3 regions of the Streptococcus downii genome follow, and region 1 is predicted to be linked to each of the others. Evidence: predicted binding sites of a transcription regulator. Region 1 holds the regulator's gene; each other region holds the start of a gene.
The links. The regulator NrdR, encoded in region 1, represses ribonucleotide reductase genes. The targets are predictions, from matches to a motif close to ACACNATATATNGTGT.
Positions count from the first base shown of each region.

Region 1 (4,841 bases):
TTCCTAAGTCAGTAACAACCGCCATGGCAGTGGGGATTACAGAAAAATTGCAAGGCTTGACGACCGTGACCTTGGTGGTTGTAGTAGCAACTGGGATTTTGACCAGTGTTATTGGACCAACCCTTTTGAAGTGGTTGAAGATTGATGATCCAGTTGCAGTGGGACTTTCCCTCGGTGGGACAGGTCATGCTGTCGGAACAGGAACTGCCCTTCGCTACGGCTCTGTAGCAGGAGCCATGGGTGGCTTGGCTATCGGAGTCACCGGTATTCTTTATGTTTTTGTCAGCCCCATCGTAGCCAGTTTGATATTGAGTTAAAGAAAAACCCAGCTTTCTAGCTGGGCATTTTTTATTGCAAATTAACCTTGTTTTTCAAGATATAGTAGGTACCGAGATAGTAGATAGCTGATAAAAAGAGATCGCGCAGAATTTCTGTACCAACCATCACGTTATAGTCATTGTCAACTCTTAAGAAGAAAGTGATATAACCAATAACGATGGAAATGACGATATAGGCTAAAATCCCCATGGCTGTTCGATACTCGTTAAAGAGTTGCCCGATAGAGATGGAGAGGTAAATGGATAAAATCCATGCGATTGACCCGACAAATAGTGATAGGGCATACAGCCAGCCGTAGCTGAGATAAGGGGAGATGAAGTTATAGAGGGCAGTGAAGTCTTTTTCAATTGGTGTTAAGAAGATGATAATCAATATACTCAAGATAAAGACGATATAGCCTAAGATGGACCAGACAAGACCACCTAAAAGTTTTGCGGTGATGATTTGGTGCTCGGAGACAGGCAAGGTCAAGGTCAAGTACCCTTGGCGGTCATAAACACTTCCCTTGAATCTTCGGATGATTAAAAAGATTGTTGCAATCCAAAGAGTGACGCTGAGTCCTCCAAAGACTAGCACTAAAAAGAAGATGAAATAAGCAGCATTGTTAGGATTGTAACTCTGGCTAAGACTGCTAATAAAAGCTCCAATCAAAACTGAAATTGCAAGTACAGCTCCGTAGAGTGCCAGATACCATTTATTGACATTTTTAAATTCATAACGAACTAGATTCCAAAACATAATAATCTCCTTTGCTTAGGCTTTAAATTCCTGGCGGAAGAGTTGGTCAATTGATTCACCTGACTCGTAACGAATATCATCAACATTTCCTTGGCGGACGACTTTTCCGTCTTTGAGGAAGATGATCTCATCCAAGATTGGCTCAATATCTGAAATCAAGTGGGTTGAAATCAGTACCGTAGAGGTTGGTGAGTAGTTGTTGATGATGGTATTGAGGATATAATCACGGGCAGCTGGATCCACGCCTCCGATAGGTTCGTCCAGAACGTAGAGGCGGGCTTCACGGCTCATAACCAAGATGAGTTGGACCTTTTCCTTGTTCCCTTTTGATAGTTTCTTGAGGCGACTGTTTTCATCAATACCGAGATCGGCTAAAAGGTGTTGGGCTTTTTCGAGATTGAAATCCTGGTAGAAGGTTTTAAAATAGGTTAGAGCATCCTTAACCTTCATCTCTTCATTGAGGTAGGTTGTGTCTGGCAGATAGGAAACGATCGCCTTGGTAGCAGGACTTGGATCCTGTCCGTTAATGAGGACACGTCCTTTATTTGGTTGAAGGAGGCCATTGATTAGTTTGATTAGAGTTGTTTTTCCGGATCCGTTTGGTCCAAGGAGCCCGACAATCTTTCCAGCTGAGATCTCTAGTGAGATATTGTCAAGTGCCGCAGTTGCTCCATATGATTTTGTTACATTTTCAAGTGCTAGTAGTGTCATAGTCTTAAACTCCTTTAATATAGTCGCTTAATACATTTGGCAGTTCTTCTTTTTTGTAGCCAAATTGAAGCATGCAAGAGACGAATTGTTGCAGTTGCTCCTCGGAAAGTTGTTTGCGGGACTGAACGATGAGGTCCAAATCCTCGGTGACAAAACGACCAGTTGTCCGCTTGCTGTATACAAATCCTTCACGTTCGAGGTCAGACAAGGCGCGCTGAATGGTATTGGGATTGACCCCGGCCTCGCTCGCCAAATCTCTCACGGTAGGGAGCTGTTGATTGGGTTCCAGTTCATGGGAAACAATCTGTAATTTGATTTTTTCCATAATCTGTAAATAAATCGGTTTTGTATTATCAAATGACCAGGACATCATAGTCTCCTTTCTTTGCCTTTATTGTTCTAATCAAATAATACAATAAAACAAAAAACTTGTCAAGTAAAAATAAGAATTGTTTTGGGAATTGCTCAAAAAATGGTATAATGAAAAGAAAACGACAAGGAGGGAAATGCATGCGTTGTCCAAAATGTGGGGCTACCAAGTCTAGTGTTGTTGATAGTCGACAAGCCGAAGAAGGAAATACCATCCGTCGAAGACGTGAGTGCGACGAGTGTCAGCATCGTTTTACAACCTATGAACGAGTAGAAGAAAGAACGCTGGTTGTCGTCAAAAAAGACGGTACGCGAGAGCAGTTTTCGAGAGATAAAATCTTTAATGGGATTATCCGCTCAGCCCAGAAACGCCCTGTTTCGAGTGATGAAATCGGCATGGTGGTCAATCGCATCGAGCAAAAACTCCGTAGTCGCAGTGAGAATGAGATCCAAAGTGAATATATTGGTTCTTTAGTCATGGAAGAATTGGCGGAGCTGGATGAGATTACCTATGTTCGTTTTGCCAGTGTTTATCGTAGCTTTAAGGATGTGAGTGAGTTGGAGAGTCTGCTCCAGCAGATCACCCAGTCCTCAAAAAAGAAAAAGGAAAAATAGATGAAGCCAAATGACCGTTTTTCTTTTCTAAAGAATAATCGGGTGTCGCAAGATACCTCTTCTCTGGTGCAGTGCTACCTCCCGATTATCGGTCAGGAGGCGCTGAGCCTCTATCTATATGCCATTACCTTTTGGGATGGTGGACAAAAGGAACACCTCTTTTCCCATATCCTCAACCACTTAAACTTTGGCATGCCGACCTTACTCCAATCCTTTAAAGTCTTATCTGCCTTCGATCTGTTGACCCTTTATCAGAAGGAGAATGTCTATGAATTACAGCTTCATTCTCCCCTCTCCAGTCAAGAATTTCTAAGTCATTCTGTCTATAGCAGATTATTAGAGAAAAAGATTGGGGATACAGCTGTTTCTGCTATGAAGCAGGCTCCAAGTGAGGGAGAAGCTTTCTCTGTTTCTTTGAGCCAAGTCTTTCCAACCCTGACCGAAGAAGTGACACCAAGCGAGTCTAAAAGCAAGTTAAAAAACGATTTTGATTTGGAACATTTCCAGCGCCTGATGGTTCGAGATGGCTTGCGTTTTGAAAACGAGCAGGCAGATGTTTTGGAATTGTTTGCCATCGCAGATGAAAAAAAATGGACCTGGTTTGAAACCTATCAATTAGCCAAGGCGACAGCGCTGGCTCAGGTTATTTCAGTCAAACGCATGCGTGAAAAGCTTGCGCAAAAGCAGGTTCCTTCTGACTTTAGCCCCAAAGAAATGACCATTATCAGGGAAGCCAAAAATAAAACTCCCCTACATTTTTTAGCGGAAATCAAGCAAACGCGTAAGGGGAACATCACCCAGAGCGAACGAGAACTCCTTCACCAGATGGCGTCTTTAGGCTTGTTGGATGAAGTCATCAATATCGTCTTGCTTCTAACCTTTAACAAGGTTGATTCGGCTAATGTTAATGAAAAATATGCCATGAAGGTCGCAAATGACTATGCTTATCAAAAAATTCGGACAGCAGAAGAAGCTGTGCTTCGGATTCGAGAGCGTCAGCAAAAAGGGCAAGAAGACCAGAAATCGAAAACTAGCTCGACTAAGACCAATGTTCCTAAGTGGAGTAATCCAGAATATAAAAATCAAACCAGCGAGGAGACTCGTCTGGAACTAGAACGTAAAAAACAAGAAATGTTAGCCCGATTAGAAGAAGGAGGAGACTAGATGGAAAGTGTTGGCGACGTTATCAAGCGTCAGACAAGTCGTTTTCAGTATCAGGACCTAGTCCAGCAGATTATGAAAGACCCAGATGTGGCGGCTTTTATCCAGAAAAAGTCCCTCAGTCCAGAGGAGTTGAATCGTAGCATCTCCAAGTTCAACCAATATATCACAGAACGGGACAAGTTTCTTCGTGGGGATGCGGACTATATAGCGCGTGGCTACAAGCCCATCTTGGTTATGAATCACGGATATGCGGATGTGTCTTATGAAGAAACACCAGAACTAATCGCGGCAGAAAAAGAGGCTGCAATTAAGAATCGTCTTAAGTTGATCAATCTACCAGCCAGTCTCAAGAAAGCGAAATTGGCTCAGATTGACCTGGATGATCTAGGACGCTTGCCGATTTTTGAGAGACTCTATTCCTTTGTTGACCTTTACCCAAACATCCGAAAAGGCCTCTATCTTTACGGAGATTTTGGTGTTGGTAAGAGTTTTATGATGGCGGCCTTAGCTCACGACCTATCTGAAAAACGTGGGGCATCAACGACGATTCTCCACTATCCAAGCTTTGTCATTGATGTGAAAAATGCCATCGGTGAAGGATCTGTGAAGACCTTGGTGGATGACATCAAGTTAGCAGAAGTCTTGGTCTTGGATGATATTGGTGCAGAGCAGTCAACACCTTGGGTGCGTGATGAGATTCTCCAAGTTATTCTCCAGTATCGTATGCAGGAAGATTTGCCAACCTTCTTTACTTCCAACTTTAATTTCCAAGATTTGGAAAAACATTTTGCCAAAGGAAAGAATGGAAATGATGAGACTTGGGAAGCTAGACGGGTCATGGAAAGGATCCGCTATTTAGCAGAGGAGACAAGACTAGAAGGAGAAAATCGCCGATGACAGAAACC
Region 1 covers NZ_MZNX01000009.1:260,993-265,833, forward strand. The annotation lists gene E2R31_RS07530 (LrgB family protein) at 1-317, shown strand, start outside; gene E2R31_RS07535 (hypothetical protein) at 349-1,077, opposite strand; gene E2R31_RS07540 (ABC transporter ATP-binding protein) at 1,093-1,788, opposite strand; gene E2R31_RS07545 (GntR family transcriptional regulator) at 1,793-2,158, opposite strand; gene nrdR (transcriptional regulator NrdR) at 2,299-2,772, shown strand; gene E2R31_RS07555 (DnaD domain protein) at 2,773-3,936, shown strand; gene dnaI (primosomal protein DnaI) at 3,937-4,833, shown strand; gene E2R31_RS07565 (NADPH-dependent oxidoreductase) at 4,830-4,841, shown strand, end outside.

Region 2 (4,841 bases), 370 kb from region 1:
TGTAGTAAGTTTCCATAAGGTGTATTTCTCCAATGTAATAGTAATTATTATGCAGCCTTGCTTAGTTTTATAGGACCTATTTCAATGGTATCATATTTTTTTATTGCGGAGTAAGCAATAAATGTCATGGGGCCAAGAAAAAGTATAACGTAAATTGGCCCCCATTTACTATTTAAACAAGTAGTAAAAATTTTTTCCATTAAATCACACAACTTTCACATTGGTTAGCACCGACTTCCCCACCGTCGTCTGTAAAGGTACGGACGTAGTAAATAGACTTGATGCCCTTGTTAAAGGCGTAGTTACGAAGGATAGACAAGTCACGTGTCGTTTGTTTGTTTTCTTTCTTCCATTCGTAAAGACCTTTTGGAATGTCACTACGCATGAAGAGAGTGAGTGAAAGACCTTGGTCTACGTGCTCAGTTGCAGCAGCGTAAACATCAATCACCTTACGCATATCCATGTCGTAAGCAGAAGTGTAGTAAGGGATAGTATCTGTTGACAAGCCTGCGGCAGGATAGTAGATTTTACCAATTTTCTTTTCTTGACGTTCTTCGATACGTTGCGTAATTGGGTGGATAGATGCAGAAACATCGTTGATGTAGCTGATAGAACCATTTGGAGCAACAGCTAGACGGTTTTGATGATAAAGTCCATCTGCTTGAACCTTGTCACGAAGTTCAGCCCAGTCAGCAGCACTTGGGATAAAGACGTCTTTGAAGAGTTCTTTAACACGGTCTGATTTTGGAACAAATTCGCCTGTCACATACTTATCAAAGTAGCTTCCGTTAGCATAGTCTGATTTTTCAAAGTTATGGAAGGTGATACCACGCTCGCGAGCGATATTGTTTGATTCTACCAAGGTCCAGTAGTTCATAAGCATAAAGTAGATGCTTGTAAACTCAACAGACTCAGGTGATCCGTATTCGATCAGTTGTTGAGCAAGGTAGCTGTGCAGCCCCATGGCACCAAGACCAAAGGTGTGAGCCAAACTATTTCCGTGGTCGATAGTAGGAACAGCTACGATGTGGGAACTATCTGTAACGAAAGTAAGAGCACGTACCATAGCACGGATAGAACGACCAAAGTCAGGTGAGGTCATCATGTTGACCACGTTAGTTGAACCAAGGTTACATGAAACGTCCGTTCCCATTTGAAGAAATTCTTGAGCATCGTTGATCAAACTTGGTTCTTGAACTTGGAGAATTTCAGAACACAAGTTACTCATGATAATCTTACCATCAATAGGATTAGCACGGTTAGCCGTATCGATGTTGACTACATAAGGATAGCCAGACTCTTGTTGCAATTTAGAGATTTCCGTTTCCAAATCACGCGCCTTGATTTTTGTCTTACGGATGTTTGGATTTGCGACCAGCTCATCGTATTTCTCTGTGATGTCGATGTAGTTGAATGGCACACCGTATTCAAGCTCTACAGAGTAAGGGCTAAAGAGATACATTTCTTCATTTTTACGAGCCAATTCGTAGAATTTATCGGGTACTACAACACCAAGTGAAAGGGTCTTTACACGAACTTTTTCATCTGCATTTTCTTTCTTAGTTGAAAGGAAGGCGATGATATCTGGGTGAAAGACGTTGAGGTAGACAACCCCAGCACCTTGACGTTGCCCGAGTTGGTTTGAGTAAGAGAAACTGTCCTCAAAAAGCTTCATAACTGGCACGACACCAGATGCTGCTCCTTCATAACCTTTGATAGGAGCTCCAGCTTCACGAAGGTTGCTGAGGGAAATTCCCACACCACCACCGATACGTGAAAGTTGAAGGGCAGAGTTGATAGAACGTCCAATAGAGTTCATGTCATCAGTTACCTGAATCAAGAAACAAGATACCAACTCCCCACGACGGGCGCGACCAGCATTCAAGAAGGAAGGAGTAGCTGGTTGGTAGCGTTGGTGGATGATTTCATTGGCAATATCAGTCGCAATCGCCTCATCCCCGTCTGCGAAATAAAGTGCGTTAAAGAAGACACGATCTTCCATGCTTTCAAGATAGTATTCCCCATCGTTAGTCTTCAAGGCATATTGATTGTAAAACTTATAGGCAGCCATGAAAGACTTGAATTGGAAGTTTTGATCTTTAATAAATTGAGACAATTCTTCCAAGAATTCTGGGCGGTATTTTTTGATAAATGCTGTTTCAATGTAGTTGTGTTCAATGAGGTAGTTGATTTTATCAGTGATTGAATCAAAAACCATAGTGTTTGGAACTACATTTTCTTTAAAGAAGGCATCCAAGGCTTCTTTATCTTTATGAAGCATGATTTGTCCATTGACAGGACGGTTGATTTCGTTATTGAGACGGAAGTAGGTCACGTCCTCAAGATGTTTTAATCCCATAAAATTTCCCTTATCTAATTACAAAAGAAAGGCCTCTAAGTTAGCCCTAGAAGCAGTTTCTTCTGGATGATGTACTAAGATTATGCTAACTGTTTTAGTTTTCCTGGTTGAAAACCTGAAAAAACTTCAGTTGGTGTTTGGATAACAGGAGCAGCGCTGAAACCAAGCTCTTTAACTTGGTCGATATACTCTGGTTGCTCATCAAGATTGATTTCACGATAGGCTACATTGTTGCTATCCAAGAAACGTTTGGTCATTTTACATTGTACACAATTATTTTTAGAATAAACTGTTACCATTTTCGTAACTCCTCATAAAATTTGATTACTTTCTTAGTATATCAGAAAAAAAAACTTTGTCAAACTTTTTAAACTAAATCTTGTGCCTAAAAGTTACAGTTTTAAAAACCAAATACAAGATATAGTGGTTTTTAAAACATAAGCTTTGACTTTCATTGAACTATCAAAGTTTATTAAAACAAAAAAACTATATCCTGTATGTTGATAATTTATATAGAAGATTTTCAGCAAGTTATCTGAAAGGAAATTGAAGAAAGTCCATAAAATACTTGAAAAATTATCTTGAAGATGATATAATACAGTCTTGTAAGGGTTATCACATATAACTCAAATAGAAAACACTTAAAGGAGAGTCAAACTATGGCTTCTAAAGATTTCCACGTAGTGGCAGAAACAGGTATTCACGCACGTCCAGCAACATTGTTGGTACAAACAGCTAGCAAATTTGCTTCAGATATCACTCTTGAGTACAAAGGTAAATCAGTAAACCTTAAATCTATCATGGGTGTTATGAGTCTTGGTGTTGGCCAAGGCGCTGACGTTACAATTTCAGCTGAAGGTGCAGATGCTGACGATGCAATCGCTGCTATCTCAGAAACAATGGAAAAAGAAGGATTGGCATAAGGAAATGACAGAAATGCTTAAAGGAATCGCAGCATCAGACGGTGTTGCAGTTGCAAAAGCATATCTACTCGTTCAACCGGATTTGTCATTTGAGACTGTTACAGTCGAAGATACAAACGCAGAAGAAGCTCGCCTTGATGTCGCTCTAAAAGCATCACAAGACGAGCTTTCTGTTATTCGTGAGAAAGCAGTAGGTACGCTCGGTGAAGAAGCTGCTCAAGTATTTGACGCTCACTTAATGGTTCTTGCTGACCCAGAAATGATCAGCCAAATCAAAGAAACAATCCGTGCCAAGAAAGTGAATGCAGAAGCAGGTCTGAAAGAAGTGACAGACATGTTTATCACTATCTTTGAAGGCATGGAAGACAACCCATACATGCAAGAACGTGCAGCGGATATCCGCGACGTGACAAAACGTGTATTGGCAAATCTTCTTGGTAAGAAATTGCCAAACCCAGCTTCTATCAATGAAGAAGTAATCGTCATTGCACATGACTTGACTCCTTCTGATACAGCTCAATTGGACAAAAACTTTGTAAAAGCTTTTGTAACCAACATCGGTGGACGTACAAGCCACTCAGCTATCATGGCACGTACACTTGAAATCGCTGCTGTATTGGGTACAAACAACATCACTGAAATCGTTAAAGACGGTGACATCCTTGCCGTTAACGGTATCACTGGTGAGGTTATTATCAACCCAACTGATGAGCAAGCAACAGAATTTAAAGCAGCTGGTGAAGCTTATGCTCAACAGAAAGCTGAGTGGGCACTCTTGAAAGATGCTAAAACAGTGACTGCTGATGGCAAACACTTCGAATTGGCTGCCAACATCGGTACTCCAAAAGACGTGGAAGGTGTCAATGACAACGGTGCAGAAGCTGTCGGTCTTTACCGTACAGAATTCTTGTACATGGATTCTCAAGATTTCCCAACAGAAGACGAACAGTACGAAGCATACAAGGCTGTTCTTGAAGGAATGAATGGTAAACCAGTTGTCGTTCGTACAATGGATATCGGTGGAGATAAGGAACTTCCTTACTTCGATATGCCTCATGAAATGAACCCATTCCTTGGATTCCGTGCCCTTCGTATCTCTATCTCTGAGACTGGAGATGCTATGTTCCGCACTCAAATCCGTGCCCTTCTTCGTGCATCTGTTCACGGTCAATTGCGTATCATGTTCCCAATGGTTGCGCTCTTGAAAGAATTCCGTGCAGCTAAAGCGGTCTTTGACGAAGAAAAAGCGAACCTTCTTGCTGAAGGTGTTGCCGTTGCGGATAATATCCAAGTTGGTATCATGATCGAAATCCCAGCAGCAGCAATGCTTGCAGACCAATTTGCTAAAGAAGTTGACTTCTTCTCAATTGGTACAAACGACTTGATCCAATACACAATGGCAGCAGACCGTATGAACGAACAAGTTTCATACCTTTACCAACCATACAACCCATCAATCCTACGTTTGATCAACAACGTTATCAAAGCAGCTCACGCTGAAGGGAAATGGGCTGGTATGTGTGGTGAGATGGCTGGTGACCAACAAGCTGTTCCACTCC
Region 2 covers NZ_MZNX01000009.1:631,414-636,254, forward strand. The annotation lists gene nrdF (class 1b ribonucleoside-diphosphate reductase subunit beta) at 1-16, opposite strand, end outside; gene nrdE (class 1b ribonucleoside-diphosphate reductase subunit alpha) at 200-2,359, opposite strand; gene nrdH (glutaredoxin-like protein NrdH) at 2,440-2,658, opposite strand; gene E2R31_RS09510 (phosphocarrier protein HPr) at 3,019-3,282, shown strand; gene ptsP (phosphoenolpyruvate--protein phosphotransferase) at 3,287-4,841, shown strand, end outside.
Region 2: nrdH (glutaredoxin-like protein NrdH) is a predicted target of NrdR. The motif match lies at 2,771-2,786, and genes of this name have one in related genera.

Region 3 (4,841 bases), on a different contig from region 1:
TGGAGTTCGCATTTACGAGTACAGTCCCGGATTTCTTCACAGCAAGCAAATGCTTGTCGATGGAGAGGTGGCCACTGTGGGAACCATCAATTTTGATTATCGTAGCTTGCTTCACCACTATGAAAATGCCGTTTTACTTTATAGAACACAGTCTATCATCGATATTGAGAGGGACTTCGAAGAGATTTTTAAGGTTTCTCAAGAAATTTATCCCCACACAATCAAAACAAGCTGGTATCAAAGCTTAATCAAGGAAATTGTCCAGTTGTTTGCGCCCATGCTCTAACTATCCACCAAGATCTAGCCCAAGGCTGGATCTTATTTTTGTCTTTTTGCGAATAGATAAGCAGGAGGATGAAAATGCTAAATCAAAAAGAATATGATTTTATCCTAGAGTTTCAAACAAGCAGTTTACACCGTTTTCGAGAGATTGAACGCTATGCTGAGCTAGATAAGAAGTTAAGGAAATATCAATCCCTAGCTGACATTCCTGTAAGATTTTGATATACTAAAACAGATAAACTTAGAGGAGAAATTGAATGAACGTATACGAGGGAAAAGACGAACAGCTAGAAGAATTTCGATACCAGTATCGGGAACGGCTGGATCAAGAGTCTGAATTTGGACTGGAGCGAGGTAAGAAGAAACGAACTCCGCTTCCATTTTTTAGTATGGCAATTTGGAGTTTGGCTGCTACAGCTGTTTCTGTAATGTTGCCTCTGATCTTTGGTTTGGTGAGCCCCCAACAGATGCAAGATCTTTATACTGGTTGGGCGCTACATCAGAGTGGGCAGATTTACACGGATTATTATGGTTCAAATGGGCTGCTTTATTACGTACTAACCTATCTCTCTCAAGGGAATATCCTTTTTGCTTTGGTGGAGTGGTTGGCCTTGTTCGGAGCTGGTGTTTTTCTATTTAAATCCGCTGATACCTTGACAGGTCAGGGAGAACAGGCTAGACAGCTTTTGTTGATTTTCTATCTTCTTGTGGGCAGTCTGGGATTTGGCGGTAGCTATGCAGTGGTTGTGGCCTTACCTTTCCTGTTTTATAGTTTTAGCCTAGTGGCTGACTATCTGGATGATCCAAGTAACGATAAAGGTTTCTTGCGAGTTGGGATGAGTTTAGTATTGGCTTTCTTCCTATCACCTATTCCCACAACCTTGTTTGCAGCTACACTTACCTTGAGTTTGTTTGGATTTAATATTGCCAAGCGTCGATTTACTCATGGTTTGTATCAATTTTTCGCATCAGCTCTAGGATTTTCTATCATTTTTTATCCAATTGGCTACTATACAGTCTTAACAGGAACTTTTGGTGATGCGATTAGCCATACTTTGTATCCAATAGATACGCTTAGTCTATTTTCAAATGCCAATCTTATGGAGAATGCTGCTTTCTATGGTTTGCTATCCATCGGTGTTGGGACTCTGACATTGATCTTTTCAGGATTGTTTCAGACCAAGTCAGCTCAGCAATCTGCTGTCTCAATAGGCGCTATTTTAGGATTATTAGCAACTCTTTCTTTGTTAATTCTTTCAAAGGAACCTTTACATGGCTCACGTTTGGCAGCGATTTTGCCCTTTCTGACATTGTTATTGTTAACCAATATCAAAGAAGGAAGCTCTGATCGTATCAGTCGTAGTAGACGAAGAGTTCGTTCTTCATCACTCTTTGGTCGCTACCTCAAGGGAAATTTCTATCTACCATTAATTGCGATAGTCTATTTACTTTTCCTACCTGTTTTGAGTCGCTATATTTCGCATCCAAGTACTTATCAGGAACGCGAGCAACTTGCTAGCTTGGTCAAACAGCAAACGAGTTCTGAGGATCGTGTCTATGCTTGGGATGATCGTCCAGATTTTTATCGAGCAAGTGAACGCTTGGCACCAAGCTCTCTAGTAACACCGACGCTCTATACTGCAAGCGACGAGAATAAAACGAAACTAGTCAATGACTTGAAAGAAAATCAACCGAAGATGATTTTGGTCAACCAAAAGGTTGCCTTGTGGTCGGATGTAGAGAGCCTACTTAGTGAAAAATACGAGCTTGTTCAGACGGATAGTAAGGAATTCAAGCTTTATAAATCTAAATAATAAATCAATATCTTGTGTATTTTTAAAAATTTTAGAATTTTTAACACAAGATATTGATTTTTCTTTTTGGAGTGGTATAATATCATTTAAGAAGAAAAATAGAAAAGAGCATGGATATGATTGTATTAGAAGAAAACCTTGCAACCGTTCCCACTTTGTTCGTTGAAAAACGAGATGGTAGACGTGTAGTGTTTGATATAGACAAGATTGACAAAGCTCTCCACAAGGCGGCTGACAAAGTCATGGATGTGACACCCTTGGTCGAAAAACGTCTAAATGGGCTGCTTGAGCGTATTGTTGCGGAAATTCACAGTCGTTTCCCTCAAGGTGTCAAGATTTACGAGATTCAAAATATCGTAGAACATGAACTCCTTGAAGCCAAAGAATATGCGCTAGCTGAGGAGTATATCACTTATCGGACACAAAGGGATTTTGAGCGCTCAAAAGCGACAGATATCAACTTTAGTATCCACAAACTTCTTAACAAAGACCAGGCAGTTGTCAATGAAAATGCCAATAAAGACAGTGATGTCTTTAACACCCAGCGTGATTTGACAGCAGGGATTGTTGGAAAATCAATCGGCTTGCAAATGCTTCCTAAGCACGTAGCCAATGCTCACCAAAAAGGGGATATCCATTATCATGACCTGGACTATAGCCCCTACACACCGATGACCAACTGCTGTTTGATTGATTTTAAAGGCATGTTGGAAAATGGTTTTAAGATTGGAAATGCAGAGGTAGAGAGTCCCAAGTCTATCCAGACTGCGACAGCTCAGATTTCACAAATCATCGCCAACGTTGCTTCTAGCCAGTACGGGGGCTGTTCAGCTGACCGTATCGATGAAGTCTTGGCGCCTTATGCGGAGAAGAATTACCAAAAACACCTCAAGGATGCGGAAGAATGGGTCTTGCCTGACAAACGGGAAGATTATGCTTGGAAGAAAACCCAAAAAGACATCTACGATGCCATGCAATCTCTTGAGTATGAAATCAATACCCTCTTCACTTCAAATGGACAAACACCTTTTACTTCACTAGGTTTTGGTCTAGGAACTAGTCGTTTTGAGCGGGAAATTCAAAAAGCTATCTTGACCATCCGAATCAAGGGACTTGGTTCAGAACACCGCACAGCCATCTTCCCTAAACTCATCTTTACGCTGAAAAGAGGACTCAACTTAGAGGAAGGTTCACCTAACTACGACATCAAACAGTTGGCCCTCGAGTGTGCAACCAAGCGGATGTACCCAGATGTCTTATCCTATGATAAGATTATCGAACTGACTGGTTCTTTCAAGGTTCCTATGGGATGCCGTTCTTTCCTTCAAGGATGGAAAGATGAAAATGGTGTAGAAGTCAATTCAGGTCGGATGAATCTAGGTGTTGTGACAGTCAATTTGCCTCGTATCGCCCTCGAGTCTGAAGGGGATCTGAATAAGTTTTGGGAAATCTTCAACGAGCGGATGAATATCGCAGAAGATGCTCTGGTTTACCGTGTTGAACGGACCAAGGAAGCAACACCAGCGAATGCCCCTATCCTCTATCAGTACGGAGCCTTCGGTCGCCGTCTCGGAAAAGAAGAAAGTGTTGACCAACTCTTTAAGAATCGCCGTGCGACAGTTTCGCTGGGCTACATCGGTTTGTACGAAGTGGCTACAGTCTTCTTTGGAAATAGCTGGGAAAGCAATCCTGAAGCCAAGGAATTCACACTGGATATTATTCGTGATATGAAACGTCGTGTGGAAGAGTGGTCTGACCAATATGGTTACCACTTCTCTATCTACTCCACACCGTCTGAAAGTCTGACAGACCGCTTTTGTCGCTTAGACACAGAGAAGTTTGGTTCTATTCCTGACATCACGGACAAGGAATACTACACCAACTCTTTCCACTACGATGTTCGTAAAAATCCAACACCGTTTGAAAAGCTGGATTTTGAAAAAGTTTACCCAGAAGCAGGTGCGTCAGGTGGTTTCATCCATTATTGTGAGTATCCAGTTCTTCAACAAAATCCTAAAGCCCTGGAAGCTGTTTGGGACTATGCCTATGACCGTGTCGGCTATCTAGGGACCAATACTCCGATTGATCGTTGCTACAAGTGTGACTTTGAAGGGGATTTTGAACCAACTGAAAGAGGATTTGCTTGTCCCAACTGTGGCAATAGCGACCCTAAAACAGTAGATGTGGTCAAACGTACGTGTGGTTATCTGGGAAATCCTCAAGCGCGTCCGATGGTTAACGGACGCCACAAGGAAATCGCTGCGCGTGTCAAACACATGAACGGTTCGACTATTAAAACCACAGGGCACGAAGTAACAAATTAGAAGGAAATGGAATGGGGAAATACCAATTAGATGATAAGGGGCGTGCACAAGTGACCCGTTATCACGAGAAATACTCTAAAGGTGGAACAGGTAAAAAAGAACGCTTGCTCAACCTCAGAGAACAGTTTTTAAACAAGAACAAGAAAAAATAAAAGTGAGAGTTGCCTCTCGCTTTTCTCTTAATTGGAGGTAAAAATGATACTACGCAGACCAACATTGGCAGATAAAGAAACAGTTTTAGAGATGATGGCAGAGTTTGAACAGACTCAATCAGCACACGATGGCGGATTTTGGGATGCTGAGAATTTTGTTTATGAAGAGTGGTTAGAAGAAAATCTTCAAGCGGAAGCGGGACTCAATATTCCTGAAAACTGGGTTCCTGCTATCCAGCTGGTTAGTTTTGACGTAGCAGGCCAGGCTC
Region 3 covers NZ_MZNX01000006.1:240,676-245,516, reverse strand. The annotation lists gene cls (cardiolipin synthase) at 1-286, shown strand, start outside; gene E2R31_RS09825 (hypothetical protein) at 361-504, shown strand; gene E2R31_RS03100 (damage-inducible protein CinA) at 540-2,096, shown strand; gene nrdD (anaerobic ribonucleoside-triphosphate reductase) at 2,213-4,420, shown strand; gene E2R31_RS03090 (hypothetical protein) at 4,432-4,572, shown strand; gene E2R31_RS03085 (GNAT family N-acetyltransferase) at 4,616-4,841, shown strand, end outside.
Region 3: nrdD (anaerobic ribonucleoside-triphosphate reductase) is a predicted target of NrdR. The motif match lies at 2,140-2,155, and genes of this name have one in related genera.